3 regions of the Microbacterium sp. CH1 genome follow, and region 3 is predicted to be linked to each of the others. Evidence: predicted binding sites of a transcription regulator. Region 3 holds the regulator's gene; each other region holds the start of a gene.
The links. The regulator LexA, encoded in region 3, represses DNA repair genes until DNA is damaged. The targets are predictions, from matches to a motif close to TCGAACANNTGTTCGA.
Positions count from the first base shown of each region.

Region 1: the regulator LexA is predicted to act here: its motif matches at 5,144-5,159, upstream of AUV07_RS12245 (HNH endonuclease signature motif containing protein).
Region 2: the regulator LexA is predicted to act here: its motif matches at 3,722-3,737, upstream of AUV07_RS01460 (HNH endonuclease signature motif containing protein).

Region 1 is NZ_LOSO01000018.1:234,804-241,588, reverse strand. It holds gene AUV07_RS12265 (MetQ/NlpA family ABC transporter substrate-binding protein) at 1-468, opposite strand, end outside; gene AUV07_RS12260 (Na+/H+ antiporter) at 569-2,347, opposite strand; gene AUV07_RS12255 (ABC-F family ATP-binding cassette domain-containing protein) at 2,387-4,279, opposite strand; gene AUV07_RS12250 (alpha/beta fold hydrolase) at 4,322-5,086, opposite strand; gene AUV07_RS12245 (HNH endonuclease signature motif containing protein) at 5,189-6,640, shown strand; gene AUV07_RS12240 (Cmx/CmrA family chloramphenicol efflux MFS transporter) at 6,739-6,785, shown strand, end outside.
Region 2 is NZ_LOSO01000002.1:118,426-125,210, forward strand. It holds gene AUV07_RS01445 (glycosyltransferase family 2 protein) at 1-1,563, shown strand, start outside; gene AUV07_RS01450 (DUF2975 domain-containing protein) at 1,637-2,125, shown strand; gene AUV07_RS01455 (helix-turn-helix domain-containing protein) at 2,125-2,337, shown strand; gene AUV07_RS01460 (HNH endonuclease signature motif containing protein) at 2,348-3,691, opposite strand; gene AUV07_RS01465 (extracellular solute-binding protein) at 3,957-5,036, shown strand; gene AUV07_RS01470 (ABC transporter ATP-binding protein) at 5,072-6,091, shown strand; gene AUV07_RS01475 (ABC transporter permease) at 6,243-6,785, shown strand, end outside.
Region 3 is NZ_LOSO01000018.1:344,443-351,227, forward strand. It holds gene AUV07_RS12800 (methylenetetrahydrofolate reductase) at 1-906, shown strand, start outside; gene metE (5-methyltetrahydropteroyltriglutamate--homocysteine S-methyltransferase) at 928-3,237, shown strand; gene lexA (transcriptional repressor LexA) at 3,320-4,006, opposite strand; gene AUV07_RS12815 (LysM peptidoglycan-binding domain-containing protein) at 4,290-4,658, shown strand; gene AUV07_RS12820 (histidinol-phosphate transaminase) at 4,718-5,812, shown strand; gene hisB (imidazoleglycerol-phosphate dehydratase HisB) at 5,809-6,426, shown strand; gene hisH (imidazole glycerol phosphate synthase subunit HisH) at 6,423-6,785, shown strand, end outside.

The DNA of each region.
Region 1 (6,785 bases), 110 kb from region 3:
CAGCACGTTGAGCGCGCGTGCCTGGTTCGAGGCGTCGTCGGGAACCGCGACCGTGTCGCCCTTCTTGATGTCGTCGACGTCGTCGTACTTCGTCGAGTACAGGCCGAGCGGGTAGATGGCGGTCGAGCCGATGGGCGTGAGGTCGGAGCCCGAGGCGTTGTTGTACTCCGCGAGGTACACGATGTGCTGGAACTGGTTGAGGTCGATATCCCCCTCGGTCAGCGCCGGGTTCGGCTGCTCGTAGGAACCGAAGTCGACGAGCTCGACCGTGATGCCCTCGTCGGCGGCGGCCTCGACGAAGGGCGCCCACTGCGCGTCGCCCTTCCCGACGACACCGATCTTGACGGTCTCGTTCTCGGAGCCGCCGTCGCCGGAACCCGCGTCGGACGAGGTGGCGCACCCGGCGAGGGCGACGAACAGCGGGACCACGGCGAGCGCGGCGAGGGCGGAGGTGGTGCGGCGGGACATGATGAGGGTTCCTTCCTGGCGGGACTCGACAACGTTAGACAGGAGGGCGCGCTGTCGCGGAATCGGGATGTCACACGGCGTCACAGCCGCGCGGGATCGGTCAGTCGAACTCTTCGATGCCCTGCAGACGCACCTGCTCCAGGTCGAGACGGGCGGAGATCCGGCGGACCACCATGTCGTCCACGGTGCCGGCGCCGCGGAGCCCGAGCAGCACCTCGCGCTTGCGGTCGAGCAGCGCGAGCTTGAGCCGGGTGTGCTCCTCGTGCCGCACGAGCGGCGAGCGCTGGGCGAGGTCGACGTCGGCGGAGGCCGCGATCATCTGCAGCGTCGTGCCGTCCGTCGCCTCGGGCTCCGGGGCGGTCCCCGCGGACACGGCGACGTCCCTCGCGTCCTCGTCCTCGCGGCTGCGCGCCTCTCCCCCGGTGCCGTAGGGATCGGGCGCGCCGAGCATCTCGTCCAGCGCGTCGGCCTCGGCGTCGATGAGCGCCTGCTCCCGCGCGAGCGTCCTGGCGTTCGCGAACTCCAGCGCCTGGTACCCCTCGGCACGCACCCGGTCGCGCACCTCCTGTCCGATGCCGTGCTCCGCGGCGAGGTCGTCGAGCGCTGCCAGGGCCGCACCCGAGATCGCCCGCTCAGCGAGCTCGTACTCCTCGTCCTCGGCATGGTCGACCGGGAATCGCGCCCACCGCACGAGCGCGGGAAGCAGGGGCGCCTGAACGAGGAGGCTGAGCAGGATCACCCCGGCGGTCACGAAGACGATCTCGTCGCGACCGCCCACGACGCTCCCCTGGGAGACCTCGGCCGGCACCGACAGCGCGATCGCCAGCGACACCGCGCCGCGCATGCCGGCGACCGTCGACACGAGTCGGGCACGGGAGCGGGCGCCGCGCGGCGGGCGTTCGGCCGGGCGGCGCTGGAACAGCACGTTGAGGAGCTGGAACACGTACCGCACGGCGAAGAGCGTCGCCCATACGGCGAGCGTCACGAGCACCAGGCGGCCGATGGCGGCGGCGGAGATCTCGTGCGCGACGAACTGCACCTCGAGGCCGATGAGCACGAACAGCGCCCCGTTCAGCAGGAAGACGCCGAACGGCCAGGCCGCGTCGGCCTGCCGGCGCGAGGCTGCCGTCGTCACGCGCGGCGACACCCAGGCGACGATGAGTCCGGCCACGACCACGGCGAGCACGCCGGACGCGTGGACGAGCTCGGCGAGCAGGAACGCGGAGAACGGCACGAGCAGCAGCGTGACGTTGATGACGATGGTGGAGGAGATGCGGCGCAGCAGCAGCGTGGCCAGGGCCGCGACCGCGATCCCCGCGGCGATCCCGCCCACGTACGACACCAGCACGTCCCAGGTGACCGAGAGCGGCGTGACCTGGCCGCCCAGTGCGAGGGACACTGCGATGGCGTAGAGCACGAGCGCGGTGCCGTCGTTGGTCAGGCTCTCGGCCTTGAGCTTCATGAACATCCGACGAGGCAGCAGCCGGCCGAGGGCGGCGACGGCCGTGGCATCGGGCGGCGCGACCGCGGCCCCGAGGATGAGGGCGATCTCCCAGGGCATGCCGAACAGCACGCCGATGCCGGCCACCGCGAACGCGGAGGCGACGACGAGGAGCGTGCTCATCGGCACGATGTAGCGGAAGTCGCGGCGGATAGACCGCAGCGATGTCGTGAGGCTCTCCCAGAACAGCATCACCGGCAGGAACAGCAGCAGCACGGTCTCCGGCGGCAGCTGGACCTCGCGCAGCGGCGGGACGAATCCCAGCAGCAGTCCGAGGATGACGAGGACGAGGGGCAGCGCGAGACGCACGCGCGGGGCGATCAGGGTTCCGACGAGGATCGTGAGTCCGAGCAGGACGGTTACTTCGAGGCCTTCCATCGCTACTCCCAACAGTCGTGGGAGAAGGATATTCCTCCGTCAGCCGATCTGCTCCGTGAGTTCGAACCAGCGCAGCTCCAGCTCCTCGATCTCGGCCTCCTGCGCGGTGATCGCCTTCATCCGCTCGCCGAGGCCCGCGTAGTCGGACTGGTCGTGGTCGGCGAGGGCGTGCTTGGCCGCGTCGACCTGCTGCGTGAGCTTCTGGATGCGACGCTCGAGGGCGGCGGCTTCTTTCTGCGCCGCCCGGAGAGCCGCGCCGTCGAGACCGCTCGCTGCGGGGGCCGACGCCGCCGTCGAGGTCGCCGGGGCGCTCTCGACGCGCTGCCGCAGACGCAGGTACTCGTCGACGCCGCCCGGGAGATGCCGCAGGCGCCCCGCGCCGTCCGGACCGGGAAGGATCGCGTACTGCTGATCCGTCACCCGCTCCAGGAAGTACCGGTCGTGGCTCACGACGAGGAGCGTGCCCGACCAGGAGTCGAGGAGGTCCTCGATCGCGGCGAGCATGTCGGTGTCCATGTCGTTCGTGGGCTCGTCGAGGATGAGCACGTTCGGCTGGTCGAGCAGCACGAGCAGCAGCTGCAACCGGCGCTGCTGGCCGCCGGAGAGATCCTTCACCGGCGTCGATAGCTGAGCCGAGGAGAACCCGAGCCGCTCCAGGAGCTGTCCTGGTGTGAGCTCCTGCGCCTTCGACCCGGCGCCGAGCGTGTACGACGTGCGCAGGCCCGAGATGACCACGCGCACGGGGTCGTTCCAGTGCGGGAGGAGTTCATCGAGGCGCTGCGTGAGCGTGCGCACCTGCACGGTCTTCCCCCGCTTGATCCGCCCCTCTGTGGGCTCGACCGTGCCGGAGATGAGCCCCAGGAGTGTGGACTTCCCGGCGCCGTTTACCCCGAGGATGCCCGTGCGCTCGCCCGGGGCGATCCGCCACTCCACGTCCTTCAGCACGGTCTTCCCGCCCGCCCCTGAGCCCGCCTGGGTCCCTGAGCCTGTCGAAGTCTGGGTCCCTGAGCCTGTCGAAGTCTGGGTCCCTGAGCCCGTCGAAGGGTACGTCACCCCCACATCGAGCAGGTCGACGACGTCCTTACCCAGCCGTGAGACGGCGAGCGACTGCAGCGAGACCTTGTCGCGGATCTCGGGCACGTCGGCGATGAGCTCGTTGGCCGCGTCGATGCGGAACTTGGGCTTGCTGGTGCGGGCCGGGGCACCGCGGCGCAGCCAGGCGAGCTCCTTGCGGGCGAGGTTCTGCCGCTTCGCCTCGGTCGCCGCCGCCATGCGGTCACGCTCCACGCGCTGCAGGATGTAGGCCGCATAGCCGCCCTCAAAGGGCTCCACGATGCGGTCGTGCACCTCCCACGTCTCGGTGCAGATCTCGTCGAGGAACCACCGGTCGTGGGTCACGACGAGGAGGGCTCCGGCGTTCGCGGACCAGCGCTTCTTGAGATGCCCGGCGAGCCAGGTGATCGCCTCGACGTCGAGGTGGTTCGTCGGCTCGTCGAGAGCGATGACGTCCCAGTCTCCGGTGAGCAGCTTCGCGAGCGACACGCGGCGGCGCTGACCGCCGGAGAGGGAGCCGATCTGCGCGTCCCAGGGAAGATCGGTCAGCAGCCCCTCGATCACGTCGCGGACGCGGGCGTCACCGGCCCATTCGTGCTCGGCCATGTCGCCGACCACGGCGGCGCCGATCGTGATGTCGTCGGGGAGGGTGTCGGCCTGGTCCAGCACGCCGATGCGGGTGCCGCCGCGGACGGTCACCCGACCGGAGTCCGGCTCTTTCGTGCCGGCGAGCATGCCGAGGAGGCTCGACTTGCCGTCGCCGTTCCGGCCGACGATGCCGATGCGGTCGCCCTCCTCGATGCCGAGGGTCACGGCGTCGAAGACGACGCGGGTCGGGTATTCGAGGTGCAGGGCTTCGGCCCCGAGAAGATGTGCCATGTCCTCTCCAGGGTAGTCGCGCCGCGCTGGACGGTCTCCCGGTCAGACCAGCGACGGGGCGAAGAGCTCCGGCAGCGCGGCGGTGAAGACCTCGAAGTGGCTGTACCAGACGGTGTGGGCGGCCCCGGGGATGCTGCGCACCGTGACCCCGCCATGCTCGAACCGCCGCGCGTCCTCGTCGGTGACCCAGGCACTGGGTTCCGCGCGGACGACGATGGAGCCGGGGGCGGCGGTCCAATGACCGTCCTCCCCGCAGGAGACGGAGGCCGCGGTCGGCGGATCGAAGCGCTCGGCCGCCCGCGCCTCGACCGTGGCGTCGTCGACGGAGTAGAAGGGCCGGAGCTTGCGGAGTTCCGCGGGCGACATGCGCGCGCGGCGGTCGTGCTCGTACTGCGAGATGAGAGAGGCGCGGTCCTGGCCGCCCTGGAGGGCGAGCGGCGCGTCGACGTAGACCGCGAGACTCGGGTCGAGGCGGGGCGCAGCGGCGGCGAGCACGGTGGCGCCGAAGGAGTGCCCGACGGCGACGGCGAGCGGGAAGGCAGCCTCGTCCCTCACTGAGGAACCTGTCCCCGAAGGAAGCGCCCTCTGCGCGAGCGTGGCGACGACGGCATCGGCCGCCGTCTCGATCGTGAGCTCCGGGTCACGCGGAGAGAGGCCGTGGCCGGGCAGATCGAGCGCGAGCACGCGGAAGCCGCGTTCCACGAGCAGCGGGACCACGCGGTGCCAGCTCTCGGCGGACCCCATCATGCCGTGCAGCAGCACGGCGACGCGGTCGCCCTCCCCGGCTTCGATGACGTTCAGGAGCACGGAGCCAGTCAATCACGGTCGTTATCCTTTCGTGATACGACTTTCGGCCAGATTCCTTCGAACCTTCGTTCGAATGTCGGTGGTCGGTGATGGACTGCCGTCATGCCCGCACTGCTCGACGCGACCGACTCCCAGATGGCGATGCTCGCCGATCTGGTGGAGGGGCTGGAAGCGGCGGAGAAGACGCTGAGCAGCATGCAGGCGGCCCGCGACGGACTGCTCGCGATGGCGGGGCGACTGGCGGTCGACATCGCCCGGCAGGCGCGGCATCCGGACGGCGCAGACATGGCGATCCGCACGGTCGCCGCGGAGATCGGGGCCGCGCAGCGCGTCAGCGACCGCACGATCGAGCGGCGGATGTCCGATGCGTCGTGGTTGGTCGAACGGTTCCCCGCCGTCTGGGAGGCTCAAGGCGCCGGGCGGATCAGCGCCGCGCATGCACGCGTGATCGTGGAGGCGGGGGCTCACCTCGACGACGCCGACGATCGTTCGCGTTTCGCGGCGGAGGCGATCGAGGTGGCCGCTGCGGAATCTCCGAACCGGATACGCCGACTCGTGCGCCGACTGGCCGACCGGTTCCAGGAGCGGACCCTCGTCGAGCGACATCGTGACGCCAGGGAGCTGCGCCGCGTCTGGGTGACCGATCTCGAGGACGGCATGGCCGAACTCGGCGCGCGCGGCCCTGCGGCGCTCGTGCACGGGATGTACGACCGGCTCTCCCAGATGGCGCATGCCGTGCGGGAGGAGAACGCGCGGGCGCGGCGTCCCGAGGCGGAGGAGAGCGTCCTCGACGACCGCACGGTCGATCAGCTGCGCGCGGACCTGCTCGCCGATCTCGTCCTGACCGGCGCTCCGGCGGGGCATGACTCGGAAGAAGGACTGCTCTCGGAGCTTCGAGCGCGCGTCGAGGTCACCGTGCCGGTGCTGACGCTGATGCACGGCGAGCTGATGCACGGGGAGCTGATGCACGGGGAGCTGATGCACGGGGAGCAGGAACGGACGACAGAGGGCACTCCGATCCTCGCCGCCGAGCTGGACGGGATGATCCCGATCGATCCGGCCACGGCCCGGAGACTGGCCGGCGCGGCGAGCGGCTGGGATCGGGTGCTCACCCACCCGATCAGCGGGGCATTGCTGGCCGTCGACCGGTATCGCCCGAGCGAAGACCTCCGCCGACACCTGCGGGCCCACGATCAACGCTGCCGCTTCCCGGGCTGCGGTCTCGCGCCGCGGAAGTGCGACCTCGATCACAATCACGATGCGGCGCTCGGCGGCGAGACCGTGCACGACAACCTGGCGACCTTCTGCCGACGACATCACATGCTCAAACACCACTCTCCGTGGCACGTCGAGCAGGGGCCGGGCGGCGTTCTGGAGTGGACGAGCCCCACCGGCCGGACCTACATCGACCGACCGCCGCCTCCGCACACCGTCACCTTCGCCGAGGAACCTCCGTGGGCTCCCGCCGACAGCCCTAGAGTGGAGGGCATGTCGAGCCCCGAATCAGACAGGTCGGGGGCTGCCGGTCACACGGTCAGCCCCGCGAACCACTGATCCCTTCGTCCGCCCTGCCAGCGGGCGCGCGCCGGTGACCCGGGCGCTGACCGTGGTGACGAGAAGCATTCCTCTTCCCTCTCACCTCGGAGCACTCGATGCCTTTCCCCCTCTATGCCCTTGCCCTGGCGGTCTTCGTCATGGG
Region 2 (6,785 bases), on a different contig from region 3:
GTGCGGGTGAGCGTCGTGGTGCCGGTTTTCCGGCCGAAGGCGTCGTTCGACGACCTCATCGCCTCGCTCGACGCGCAGACGCTGCCGGCGGGGTCCTTCGAGGTCCTGCTCTGCGACGACGGCTCCGGAGAGGAGACGGCCGCGCGGCTCGAGAGCATCGCGAAGGGCCGTCCGCACGTGCGCGTGCTGTCGCTGCCGCACTCCGGGTGGCCGGGCACTCCGCGCAACCGGGGTGTCGAAGAGGCCAGAGGGACGTACGTGCAGTTCGTCGATCAGGACGACCGCCTCTACCCGCGAGCGCTGGAGCGGCTGTGCGACTACGCGGACGAGAACGGCTCCGATGTCGTGGTCGGCAAGGAGGTGGGCGTCGGACGGAAGCTGCCCGCCAAGATCTTCCAGCGCGACATCCCGCGCGCGGTGCTCGGGGAAGACCCGATCCTGGAGATGCTGACACCGCACAAGATGTTCCGGACCGCCTTCCTGCGGGAGAACGGCATCCGCTTCCCTGACGGGAAGGTGCGACTCGAGGACCATCTCTTCGTGATGCAGGCGTACTTCGCCGCCGACACGATCTCGGTGCTCGCGAGCGAGCCCTGCTACGCGTGGGTGAAGGAGCCGGGGAGCGCGAGCTCGGCCCGCATCGAGCCGGAGTCGTACTTCCCGCATCTGGAGACCGTGCTCGACGTGGTCGAGGCGAACACCGAACCGGGGAAGGTGCGGGATCGGCTGCTGCGGCACTGGTTCCGCGGCAAGATCCTCAACAGGATCGCCGGGCGCCGGATGGTGAAGTATCCGGCGGAGTACCGCGACCGTCTGCTGGATGTGGTGGTGCCGCTCGCGCAGCGTCGCTTCGGACCCGGCGTGGACGCGGGGCTGTCGTTCCCGCAGCGCATCCGGGCCGCTCTGCTGCGCGCCGATCGCCGCGACGATCTGCTCGCCTTCGCCGCGTTCGAGGCCGAGACGACCTGTACCGCCGCCGTGACCGCGGCGCGCTGGTCGCGGGGAGGGCTCCAGCTGACCGTGCGCGTCCGCGTGCGTCGGAACGGCGAAGAGGCGTTCGTGTTCGAGACGGTCGGCTCGGCGGATCATCTGCTGTCCCTGCCGCTGTCGGCGACCGAGGACCTCCCGCCAGGACTGCTGAACGCCCGCAAGGAACGCCGCGCCGACCGCGTCGACATCGTCGCGCAGGACACGCCGGCGCCGGGGCAGCCCGCGGAGTCCACCGCGGGTTCGGAGCGCAAGGTCGGCGGGCGCCGCCCGAAGCGCCTCGACGCGGTGCCCATCGCCGTGGACCCCATGAAGGTGTTCCGCGAGGACGGTGGGCGCGACGCCGATCTGTCGGTCGCGGTCCGCCTGGCCGGCTGGGTGTTCACGGCGCCGCTGACGGCCGCCCCGGACGTGGTCGCACACCTCGGCCGCTCGCCCCTTCTCGCGGGCCGGCGGGTCGAACTCGTGCGGAACGACGACGGCAGCCTGCGCCTGCACCGGCAATGGCCCGGAGGCGCCTGGCGTGACGCCCTGGCACGCACCGCGCGACGCGTGCGCTCCCGCCTCCGCCGCTGATGCCGTCGATTGCCATATCGAACGATTAACGATAGATTCTCGTTGTTCTTCGATAGCTCTCGGAGGTGTCCCCATGACGAAGGCGACGATCACAGCACTGCGTATCCTTCTCACTGTCGCCCTCGCCGGGTCGGTGGCGGTGCAAGCGCTGATCCTGCCTCTGCTGTGGCTCGACCTCGCTGACGAGCAGCTCTGGGGACGGATCACCGTCGTGGTGCTGCTCGGGGCCGGCATCGTCACACTGCAGGTGGTGGGCGTGTGCGTCTGGCTCCTCCTCACGAGCGTCCGGCGCGGAGCGATCTTCACGGCATCCTCGTTCGGACCCATCAATGTCATCATCGGGGCGATCCTCGCGGCTGCCGTGCTCACCTGGGCTCTGGCTGCGGTCTTCGCCGCCGGCACCGTCGCTCCCGGGGTGGTCGCTCTGGTCGGCGGCGCGGGCGTGGTCATCGCGGGGGCGGCGCTGCTCGTCGTGGTGATGAAGACCCTGCTCCGCCAGGCGATCGAGCGCGACGCCGAGGCACGAGCATTGCAGACCGAACTCGATGATGAGGTGATCTGATGGCTGTCGTCGTCGACATCGATGTGATGATGGCCCGCCGCAAGATCGGCGTCGGCGAGCTGGCCGAACGCATCGGCATCACCCCGACCAACCTCGCAGTGCTCAAGAACGGGCGCGCGAAGGCCGTGCGCTTCACGACGCTCGACGCCCTGTGCGCGGCGCTGGACTGCCAGCCCGGTGACCTCCTGCGCTGGGTACCGGACGAAGGCTGACCACACCCCGTCAGGCCGCGACATCGAAGCGCGCCCGTCCGCCCAGCCGGGGCATCCGCCGCGGATCGACCCACGCCGGCGGGAGGAACCATGGCCGACCGGCCACGCCGGAACCCTCGATGACGATCTCCCAGCCGTTGTCATGGATGCGGTGGTGACAGGTCTCGCAGAGCAGGATCCCGTTCGAGAGGTCGGTCGGACCTCCATCCCGCTGCCACCAGCGGAGGTGATGAGCCTTCGTCATCCCCGGGGGAAGCCCGCACATCGCGCACCCGCCATCCCGCTCGGCCAGCGCCAGGCGTTGGGCTCGAGTGAAGAGGCGCTTCTCGCGACCCCAGTCCAGGACCTCGCTCGCACCGCCGAGGACGCAGGGGATGACGCCCCCGCTGGCCGCCATCCGCCGCACGGCACCGATGTCGATCACCTGGTCAAGCCCGTCGATCGTCGCCGACCCGGTTCCTGCCTGCAGGTCGTCCAGCGATACCCGGACGATCACCGTCGCGCCGGCGAGCGGGAGCCGATCTCCCTCACACCCGAGCACGTGCGCGCAGAAGAGGGACAGCGCGTCAGCCTGAATCATCGCGACGGAGCGCCGGTCTGCGTCAGCCGCCGCGCCATCGGGAGTGTCGATGCGGGCGGCGAACACGGCGGACACATGTCCACGGATCGCCGTGACGACCGGCGCCGCGGTCTCGGCATCGAGCTGCGCGTGCAGGTGCACCATGCCGTCTCGCTCGAAGATGCGCAGTCCGCGCCGGCTGCGCTGCTCTTCCGCGCGCGGCGCCACGCCGTCGGGGTCCAGCCAGGCCTCGGCGCGGAGGACGAGCTTGCGCACGGCGTCAAGCTCGAGCCCTTCGGCGGCGGCGGTCAGCACACGCTCCGCCTCAGCGATGCGCTCTGCTCCCGCAGCCACGCGGCAGCGGTCCAGCAAAGCGACGAGGAGTGCCGCCGCCGGGGCGCCGAGCGCACCCGACGCGAGCGCCTCGCGAAGGAGCGGATACCGCGCGGGCAGCGGCGCACCGAGCAGATCGCTCCGCGGGGCGGTCGCCTCTCCGACCTTCACCAGGCGCTGCGCCTCTCCCGTCGAAATGCCTGTCATCGCGGCGATGAGCTTCGCCGCCGTGCGGTACCCACGTTGCTTCGCCAGGCTGTCGGCCCCGAGCTCCGCGCGTGACTCCCGGGCGATGCCGGCGGCCACGTCGACGTGCAGTGCATCGAGCCGGCGCTGCAGGAGTCCGATCGCGTCGGCGACGTCGACGAGCTGCGCGCGGGAGAGCTCAGACGCATCGCCCGCAGAGTCCCACGCCTCGTCGAGACGCTCCATCGCCTCGCGCAACCCGGACATTTTCGACATGTTTCATTTTATCTCCGAGTGGCCCGACTTTCGAAGATTTGTTCTAACGGATGCTGGCATTCCGCCCGGGCCGACAGGACACCTCGCCCTCGATCCGACGCAGGCCCCCACCCGTTCACCTCGCCGCATCCTCGCGTTCATGCCGCGTGCTTTCCTTGAGTGCGGACGCGCGACCGCGCTCACGAAACCAGACAATCTTTGTGCCTTCACCACAAGAACCGGTAGTGTCGCATCGACACACCTCGAAGGCGAGAAAGGGACGAACATGGCCGACAGGCAGCAGAGGCGCTGGGCGCTCATCGGATTGACGGCCGCGGCGGCGATCGCGCTCACCGGATGCACGGCGGGCGGCGACGCAGACGCGGACGGCGGCGGCAGCGACAGCGGCTCCGGCGACACCCTCATCGTCTACACGAACTCGAACAGCGACGGCCGTGGTGAGTGGATCACCGAGAAGGCGGCGGACGCGGGCATCGACATCGAGATCGTGGGCCTCGGCGGCGCCGACCTGACGAACCGCATCATCGCGGAGAAGAACAACCCCGTCGGCGACGTGGTCTTCGGCCTGAACAACATGTTCTTCGAGCAGCTCAAGACCGAAGAGGCCATCACGGCCTACGAGCCGGCCTGGAGCGGCGAGGTGCCCGCGGACGCCGGTGACCCGAAGGACGGCGCGTTCTGGCCGCTCGTGGAGCAGGCGATCGTCACGGTCTACGACGAGAACCGCATCACCGACGCACCCACCGACCCCGACGACCTGTACACCGAGGAGGAGTACGCCGGCCGCTACGAGGTCAACCCCGCGCTCGGCCAGGCCACCCCGCAGCTCGTGCTCGCCAGCATGCTCACCCGTCACCTCGACGAGGACGGCGACCTCGGCGTGAGCGACGAGGGCTGGGACCTGGTGAAGTCGTATTACGCCAACGGCTCCCCCGCCGTGGAGGGCACAGACCTCTACGCCCGCATCACCCGCGACGAGGTGGACTACGGCGTGCTGCCGTCGAGCGGCATCTCCGCCCGCGACGAGGAGTACGGCACCAGCACCGGGATGATCGTCCCTGAGTACGGCGTCCCTTACGTGACCGAGCAGATCGCGCAGATCAACGGCACGGACAACGAGCACAAGGCGCAGGAGTTCATCGACTGGTTCGGCAGCGCCGAGGTGCAGGGCGAGTTCGCCGCGGAGTTCAACGCCATGCCGGTGAACGAGGGCGCGGTCGAGAAGGCCAACCCCGAGGTCGTCGAACTCATGGGCACGCTCGACCGTCAGGACATCGACTTCGGTTTCGTGAGCGAGAACCTCGGCGCCTGGGTCGAGAAGGTCACGCTCGAGTACATCGGCTGACCCGCGCAGTCCCGCACCGGCAGAGAGAGAAGACGATGATCCGTTTCGACGACGTCGAGGTCGTGTTCGGCGACCACCGTGCGGTCTCGCACCTCGATCTGGAGATCCAGGAGGGTGAGTTCTTCACCCTCCTGGGTCCGTCCGGATGCGGCAAGACCACCGCCCTGCGCACGCTCGCGGGGTTCATCGAGCCCACCGGCGGTCGGATCCACATCGCGGGTCGCGACGTGACCCGCGTGCCGAGCGAGAAGCGCGGCGTGGGCATGGTGTTCCAGAACTACGCGCTGTTCCCCAGCATGAACGTGCGGGAGAACATCGCGTTCGGCCTCTCGGTGCAGAAGGTGTCGAAGGCCGAGCAGCGGCGGCGCGTGGACGAGGTCGCCGACCGCACCGGGCTCGCCGCATCGCAGCTGGAGAAGAACGTGGCGGAGCTGTCCGGCGGCCAGCAGCAGCGCGTCGCCATCGCCCGGGCGCTCGCGCTCACCCCCAGCATCCTGCTGCTCGACGAGCCGCTGTCGAACCTCGACGCCAAGCTCCGCGTGCAGCTGCGCGAACAGCTCAAGGAGCTGCAGCACGAGGTCGGCGTGACCACCGTGTACGTCACCCACGACCAGGAGGAGGCGCTCACCCTCAGCGACCGGATCGCCGTGCTCGACGCCGGGACGCTGCAGCAGGTGGGCACGCCCGAGGAGATCTACGACCGCAGCGCCACCCCTTTCGTCTGCCGGTTCATCGGCGAGAACAACCGGCTCACGCCCGCGCAGCTCGTCGCGATCGGCGCGGGCCTCGACGCCACGGCCGAGAGCTACGTGCGGCCGGAGAAGCTGCACCTCGCGTCGCCGTCCGGGGCCACCGCCGGCAGCACGGCGTCGCTCGACGGCACCGTCGCGGAGCGCACGTACCACGGCAGCCACAGCGTCTACACGGTGTCGGCGGCCGACGGGACGCTCCGGGTGAGCGTGCCGGCCGCGGCGAGCGCGCACCGGTGGGACGTCGGCGACGCCGTGCGCATCGACGTCGACCCGCGGTGGATCCTGCAGTACCCGGCGGCGTGACATGAGCGCTCCGCAGAACGACTCCCGCCCGGTGCCGCCGCCGTCCGCGACCATGACCGACGCGCCCGGCGCCCTGACGACCGAGGCCGCCGAGGCGGGCACCGCGACGAAGCCCCGCCTCCGCCGCGGACGGCCCGGCAGCGTGCGCGCGATGCTCCGCTCGCCGCTCGCCTGGGTGACCGGCATCGTCGTGATCTGGTTCGCCGCCGCCTTCCTCGTGCTGCCGAACGCCGAGCTGCTCGCCGCGACCTTCTTCCCGGACGGCCAGTTCAGCATCCGCGCCGTCGAGAAGCTGCTCGGCAGCGAGCGCGCGCTGAAGACGCTCGGCAACAGCTTCCTCCTCGCGATCACGCTGTCCGTCACGGTCAACGTCGTCGGGGTGTTCATCGTGCTGGTGACGCAGTACTTCCAGGTGCGCGGCGCCAAGCTCCTCTGGCTCGGCTACGCCACGACCCTGATCTACGGCGGCATCGTGCTCGCCGCCGGCTACAACTTCATCTACGGCAAGTTCGGCTTCATCACGAACCTGATGGTGAACATCTGGCCGGACATGAACCGGGACTGGTTCTCCGGTTACTTCGCGGTCGTGTTCGTGATGACCTTCGCGACGACGACGAACCACATGCTGTTCCTGTCCTCGTCGCTCGGCAAGGTGGACTACGCGTCGATCGAGGCCGCGAAACTCATGGGCGCC
Region 3 (6,785 bases):
TTCTCCTTCGAGCTCTACCCGCCGCGCTCGGAGTCGAGCCAGGAGGCCCTGCATGAGACCGTCCGTCGTCTCGCCGCGGCCGGCCCGGAGTTCCTGTCGGTGACCTACGGTGCCGGCGGCTCGACCGGCGGCCGCTCGCTCGATGTGCTGCGCTTCATCCGGGAGCACACCGACGTCGAACCCCTCGCTCATCTCACCTGCGTCGGCAACACCTACGCCGGCGCCACCGCGCTCATCCGGGAGTTCCTCGACGCCGGGATCCTCCGCTTCCTCGCTCTGCGCGGAGACCCGCCCGCGGGACAGAACGAGCCCTTCCTGGGCGACCTGGAGAGCGCCGCCCAGCTCGTGCAGCTCATCGATCGCGTCCAGGCCGAGCGCGCGCCGTACCAGGAGTCTCCGGTCCCCGGTCTCCCCGGAGCCGCGCTCGTGGCCCCGCGGCAGAAGGTCGACATCGCGGTCGCCGCCTTTCCGAAGGGGCACCCCCGGGCCACGCACCGCACGCAGGATGTCGAGGCGCTGCTCGCCAAGCAGGCCGCGGGGGCGACCTTCGCCATCACGCAGCTCTTCTTCCACCCCGATGACTACCTCGCCTTCGTGGAGCGCGCCCGCGCCGGAGGCGTCACCATCCCGATCCTCCCCGGCATCATGCCGATCACGTCGCCGGCCCGGCTCGCCCGGGTGCTGGAGCTGACCGGGGAGGACCTGCCCAGCGAGCTCGCGATCGCCCTCGATGTCGAGCCGACCGCCGAAGGGCGCCGGGAGATCGGGATCTCCTGGGCCGCGCGCCTCGCCGCCGACGTCGTCGCCGGCGGGGCCCCCGGCGTGCATCTGTACGCCTTCAACCAGCACGAGACCGTCCTGACCGTCCTCGCCGAAGCCGGCATCGTCCCGGCGCTCCGGCACTAGTCCCCGCCGAAAGGAAATACCATGACCGCATTCCCCGAGGGCACCATCCTCGGCTACCCCCGCATCGGCCGTCGCCGCGAGCTCAAGAAGGCCGTCGAGGCGTTCTGGGCCGGCCGCATCGACGAGCAGGAGCTGGAGCGGACGGCCGCGGAACTGCGCGCGGCGACCCGCGAGCGCCTGGCCTCGCTCGGTCTCGGTCGCACGGACTCGGCCATCCCCGAGTCCTTCTCCTTCTACGACCAGGTCCTCGACGCCGCCGTCACCGTCGGCGCGATCCCTGCCCGCTTCGACGACCTCCGCGAGGCGGACGGGTCGATCGGCCTCTCCGCCCTGTTCACCGTCGCCCGCGGTGAGGGCGAGCGGGCGCCGCTGGAGATGACGAAGTGGTTCGACTCGAACTACCACTACCTCGTGCCGGAGATCGGTCCGGAGACGGTGTTCTCCCTCGCCAGCGACCGCCTGGTGCGCGAGGTCGCCGAGGCCGTCGCCGCCGGCTTCGTCACGCGTCCCGTGGTCGTCGGACCGGTCACGCTGCTGGCGCTCGCGAAGGCGTCGGACGACGCGCCGGAGGGCTTCGAGCCGCTCTCGCGGCTGGAGGACGTCCTGCCGGTCTACGTCGATCTGCTCGCCCGTCTGCGCGCCGCGGGCGCCGAATGGGTGCAGCTCGACGAGCCCGCCCTCGTGAGCGAGTCCCTGCCGGCGACCACCGCACAGCTCGCCTCCGCCGCGGAGCGCGCGCTCGGGGTGCTCGGGAACGCCGAAGAGCGTCCCTCGATCCTCGTCGCGGCCCCGTACGCGAGCCTCGGCGAGACCTTCGCGACCGTGGCCGCCGCCCCTGTCGAGGCCATCGCCGTGGATCTCGTGCGCGGCACGGTGCCCGACGCGGTGCCGGGCCTCGAGGGCAAGACCCTCGTCGGCGGTGTGATCGACGGTCACAACATCTGGCGTGGCGACCTCTCCGCGGCGTTCGACTCTCTGGAGGCGCTCCGCGCGCTCGGAGCCCCGGTGGCGGCATCGACCTCGACCTCGCTGCTGCACGTGCCGCACGACGTGGAGGACGAGACCGCGCTCGACGAGCGGCTCGTCTCCTGGCTCGCCTTCGCGGATCAGAAGGTGCAGCAGGTCGTGACCCTCGCCCGCGGCCTGTCCGAAGGGCGCACGGCGATCGCGGCCGAGCTGGACGCCGCGACCGCTGCGCTGCAGGACCGCCTGACCGCTCCCGGCGTGCGCGACGGTGCGGTGCGTTCCCGCGCGCTGAGCGACGCCGACTTCGCCCGTGCCCCGTACCAGGAGCGGGAGGAGGCGCAGAACGCCCTCGGCCTGCCGGCGCTGCCCCTGACGACGATCGGCTCCTTCCCGCAGACCGGCGACATCCGCCGCGCCCGCGCCCAGTTCCTCCGCGGCGAGATCCCCGAGGACGACTACGAGGAGTTCCTGCGCCGTGAGGTCGCGGCGGTCGTCTCCCTGCAGGAGGACCTCGGTCTCGACGTCCTCGTGCACGGTGAGCCGGAGCGCAACGACATGGTGCAGTACTTCGCGGAGAACCTCGACGGCTTCGCGGTCACGCAGCACGGCTGGGTGCAGTCGTACGGCTCGCGAGCCACGCGCCCGTCGATCCTCTGGGGAGACGTCTCGCGTCCCGCGCCCATCACGGTCGCCTGGTCGGCGTACGCGCAGTCGCTCACGGCGAAGCACATGAAGGGGATGCTCACGGGCCCCGTCACGATCCTCGCGTGGTCCTTCGTCCGCGACGACCAGCCGCTGGGGGAGACGGCGAACCAGGTGGCGCTCGCGCTCCGCGACGAGATCGCCGACCTGGAGGCCGCGGGCATCCAGGTGATCCAGGTCGACGAGCCGGCGCTCCGGGAGCTGCTCCCGCTGAAGCAGGCCGACCAGCCGGCGTACCTCGACTGGTCCGTCGCCTCATTCCGTCTGGCCACGGGCGGCGCTGCGGCGGCGACCCAGGTGCACACCCACCTCTGTTACTCGGAGTTCGGCGTCGTGATCGACGCGATCCGTGCGCTCGACGCGGACGTCACGTCCATCGAGGCGGCCCGGAGCCGCATGGAGGTCGTCGCGGACATCGCCGAGGTGGGCTTCGACCACGGCATCGGCCCCGGCGTGTACGACATCCACTCGCCGCGCGTGCCCACCGTGGAGGAGGTCGAGTCCCTGCTGCGGCGCGCGGTGGAGGAGATCCCGCTCCGGCAGCTCTGGGTAAACCCGGACTGCGGTCTGAAGACCCGTGCATACGCCGAGACCACGGCGTCGCTGCGGAACATCGTCGAGGCCACGCGGCGCGTGCGCGAGGACGTGGTGGTCACCGCCTGACGCGGTCGCCCCCGGACACACGAAGGCCCTCCCGGTGCGCCCGGGAGGGCCTTCGTCCTCGTCTCACCGACGATGCGGTGACTCAGACGGCGCGCATGACCGCGACGACCTTGCCGAGCACGACCGCCTCGTCGCCCAGGATCGGCTCGAAGGCAGAGTTGCGGGGAAGCAGCCACGTGTGGCCGTCGCGACGACGGAGCACCTTGACGGTGGCCTCGCCGTCGAGCATGGCAGCCACGATCTCGCCGTTCTCCGCCGTGTTCTGCGAGCGCACGACGACCCAGTCGCCGTCGCAGATGGCGGCGTCGATCATCGACTCCCCGGAGACCTTGAGCATGAACAGGTCGCCCTTGCCGACGAGCTGCCGGGGGAGCGGGAAGATCTCCTCGACCTGCTGGTCGGCCGTGATCGGCACGCCCGCGGCGATCCGCCCCACCAGCGGGACCAGGGCGGCGTCGCCCACGGGGGTCGCCACGTCCGCCGGGTTCTCCGCGCCGGTGCCGGGCAGATCGATGAGGACCTCCATGGCGCGCGTCTTGCCCGGGTCGCGACGCAGGTAGCCGCTGAGCTCGAGCTGACCGAGCTGGTGGGTGACGCTGGACAGCGACTTGAGTCCGACGGCGTCGCCGATCTCGCGCATGCTCGGCGGATAGCCGTTCTGCGCGATCGAGGCCTGGATCACCTCGAGGATTGCCATCTGCTTCGGGCTGAGGCTCTTGCGACGGCGGGTGCGCGGCGCCTCGGACTCGAGGGCTGAGGTGTCGCTCATGGTGCTCCTTCACTGCGTGATCCGACGTGCCGCTTCGAATGTCGGTGGCCCGTGGTGGGGTGTCCTTATCGAAACCGTATCCGAGAAAAGCGCCGATCTGGAAGATCTGTTCGAGCGTGTCGGCCGATTCGCGGGGCGTGGTTTCGAAGACAGCTTGACAGATGTTCGAACTCGAAGATATCTTCGGAACGTAGCTTCGCATCCACGGCTCCCGGCCGAGGCGCGGATGCGAAAGCTACGCCAACCTCCCCGGGCTCCGGCACCGGGACAGTAAGGAGCAGACATGAGCAGCATCAGCCTCAGCACCGCGACCGCCCTCCCGGCATCGGCCCGTCCGGCCACCCGGCTGCGGATCACGGCACGCGGCCGTCGCACTCTGCTCGCGCTCGCGTCCGTCCCGCTCGCGGCGGGCATCGCCTTCGCCGCCCTCAGCGGAGGCAGCGCGACCGCCTCCGGCGCGGATGCGCCGGCCGTCTCCGTCGAGACCGTCACGGTCATGCCCGGCGACACCCTCTGGTCGATCGCGAGCAGCATCGCTCCCGAGGCCGACCCGCGGGATGTCATCGGTGAGATCACCCGCATGAATCTGCTGCGCGGCGGGGAGCTCCAGGTCGGCCAGGAGCTCGCACTGCCGGCGCGGTACACCGACTGACGCCGAGTCCTCCCGGCCGAATCGTCACGATGGCCTCGGCTCTCCCTGCTCCTCTTAAGATGGGAAGGGTGACCTTCTCCCTCAACGATCTCCCGCTCCGCGACGATCTGCGCGGACTCACCCCGTACGGAGCGCCGCAGGCCCCGCTGCCGGTGGCGCTGAACGTCAACGAGAACACGCATCCGGTTCCCGACGAGGTCGCGAGCGACATCCTCGATGACATCGCCGTGGCGATCCGAGACGTGAACCGGTACCCGGACCGCGAGTTCACGACACTGCGGGAGGCGTTCGCCGACTACCTGGGTCACGGCCTCACGCCGGAGCAGATCTGGGCGGGCAACGGGTCCAACGAGGTGCTGCAGCACATCTTCCAGGCGTTCGGCGGGCCGGGACGCACGGCCTTCGGATTCGCTCCCACGTACTCCATGTACCCGCTCATCGCGAAGGGGACGGGAGCGTCCTGGATCGCGGGCACCCGTCAGCCCGACTACACGGTCACCCCGGAGGAGGCGGCGCAGCAGGTGCGCGCGGCCGACCCCGACATCGTGATCCTCTGCTCGCCGAACAACCCGACCGGCACCCCGCTGGGGCTCGACGTGGTGGAGGCCGTCTACGAGGCGGCCCGCGGCGTCGTGATCGTCGACGAGGCCTACCAGGAGTTCGCGCCGCGGGATGCGGCGTCGGCCCTCACCCTGCTGGAAGGACGGCCGCGGCTCGCCGTCTCCCGAACGATGAGCAAGGCCTTCGCCTTCGCCGGCGCCCGCGTCGGCTACCTCGCGGCCGACCCGGCGTTCATCGACGCGCTCCGGCTCGTGCGACTGCCGTACCACCTGAGCGCTCTGACGCAGGCCGCCGCGGTCGCCGCCCTCCGCAACGCCGACGTCATGCTCGGCATGGTGCAGGAGATCGTGGAGCAGCGGGACCGCATCACGGCGACGCTCGAAGCTCTCGGGTACACCCCGCACCTCTCGTGGTCCAACTTCGTGCTGTTCGGCGGCGTCGCGGATCCGCAGGCGACGTGGCAGCAGCTGTACGACCGCGGCGTGCTCGTGCGCGACGTCGGCATCCCCGGCCACCTGCGCGTCAGCGCCGGCACGGAGGCGGAGACGACGGCGTTCCTGGACGCCCTGGCCTCGATAGGATCGGCATCATGACCATCCCCGCGCCCACCGCACGCACCGCGAGCCGCGTGCGCAGCACGTCGGAGTCCACCGTCGAGGTCGAGCTGAACCTCGACGGCACCGGTGCGAGCCGCATCGACACCTCGGTGCCGTTCTTCGACCACATGCTCACGGCGTTCGCGAAGCACTCGCTGACGGATCTCACCGTGCGGGCCTCCGGGGACACCCACATCGACGCGCACCACACCGTGGAGGACGTCTCGATCGTGCTCGGCCAGGCGATCCTGGCCGCCCTCGGAGACAAGTCTGGCATCTCCCGGTACGGCGACGCCCTCGTCCCCCTGGACGAGGCGCTCGCGCAGGCGGTCGTCGACATCTCCGGCCGTCCGTACCTCGTGCACGAGGGGGAGCCCGCGGGCTTCGAGCACCACCTGATCGGCGGGCACTTCACAGGGTCCCTCGTGCGGCACGTCTTCGAGGCCATCACCTTCAACGCCGCGCTGACCGTGCACGTGCGGGTGCTGAGCGGGCGCGACCCGCACCACATCGCCGAGGCCGAGTTCAAGGCGTTCGCGCGGGCGTTCCGGCAGGCGAAGGCCCTGGATCCTCTCGTCGACGGCATCCCGTCGACCAAGGGGGCGCTGTGAGCGCCGCGCCGCGGGTCGCCGTCTTCGACTACGAGTCCGGCAACGTCCACTCCGCGGTGAAGGCGCTCGTCGCCGCGGGAGCCGATGCCGTGCTGACCCGCGACCGCGCCGAGGCGCTGGAGGCCGACGGGTTCGTCGTGCCCGGTGTGGGCGCCTTCCAGGCCGTGCGGGATGCGCTGCACGCCCACGGCGGCGACGAGATCATCGGCCGTCGTCTCGCGGGGGGCCGACCGGTGCTCGGCATCTGCGTCGGCATGCAGGTGCTGTTCGAGCACGGCGTCGAGCGGGGGCACGACACCGCGGGCCTCGGCGAGTGGCCGGGTGCTGTGACGGAGCTCGACACCCCGGTCCTGCCGCAC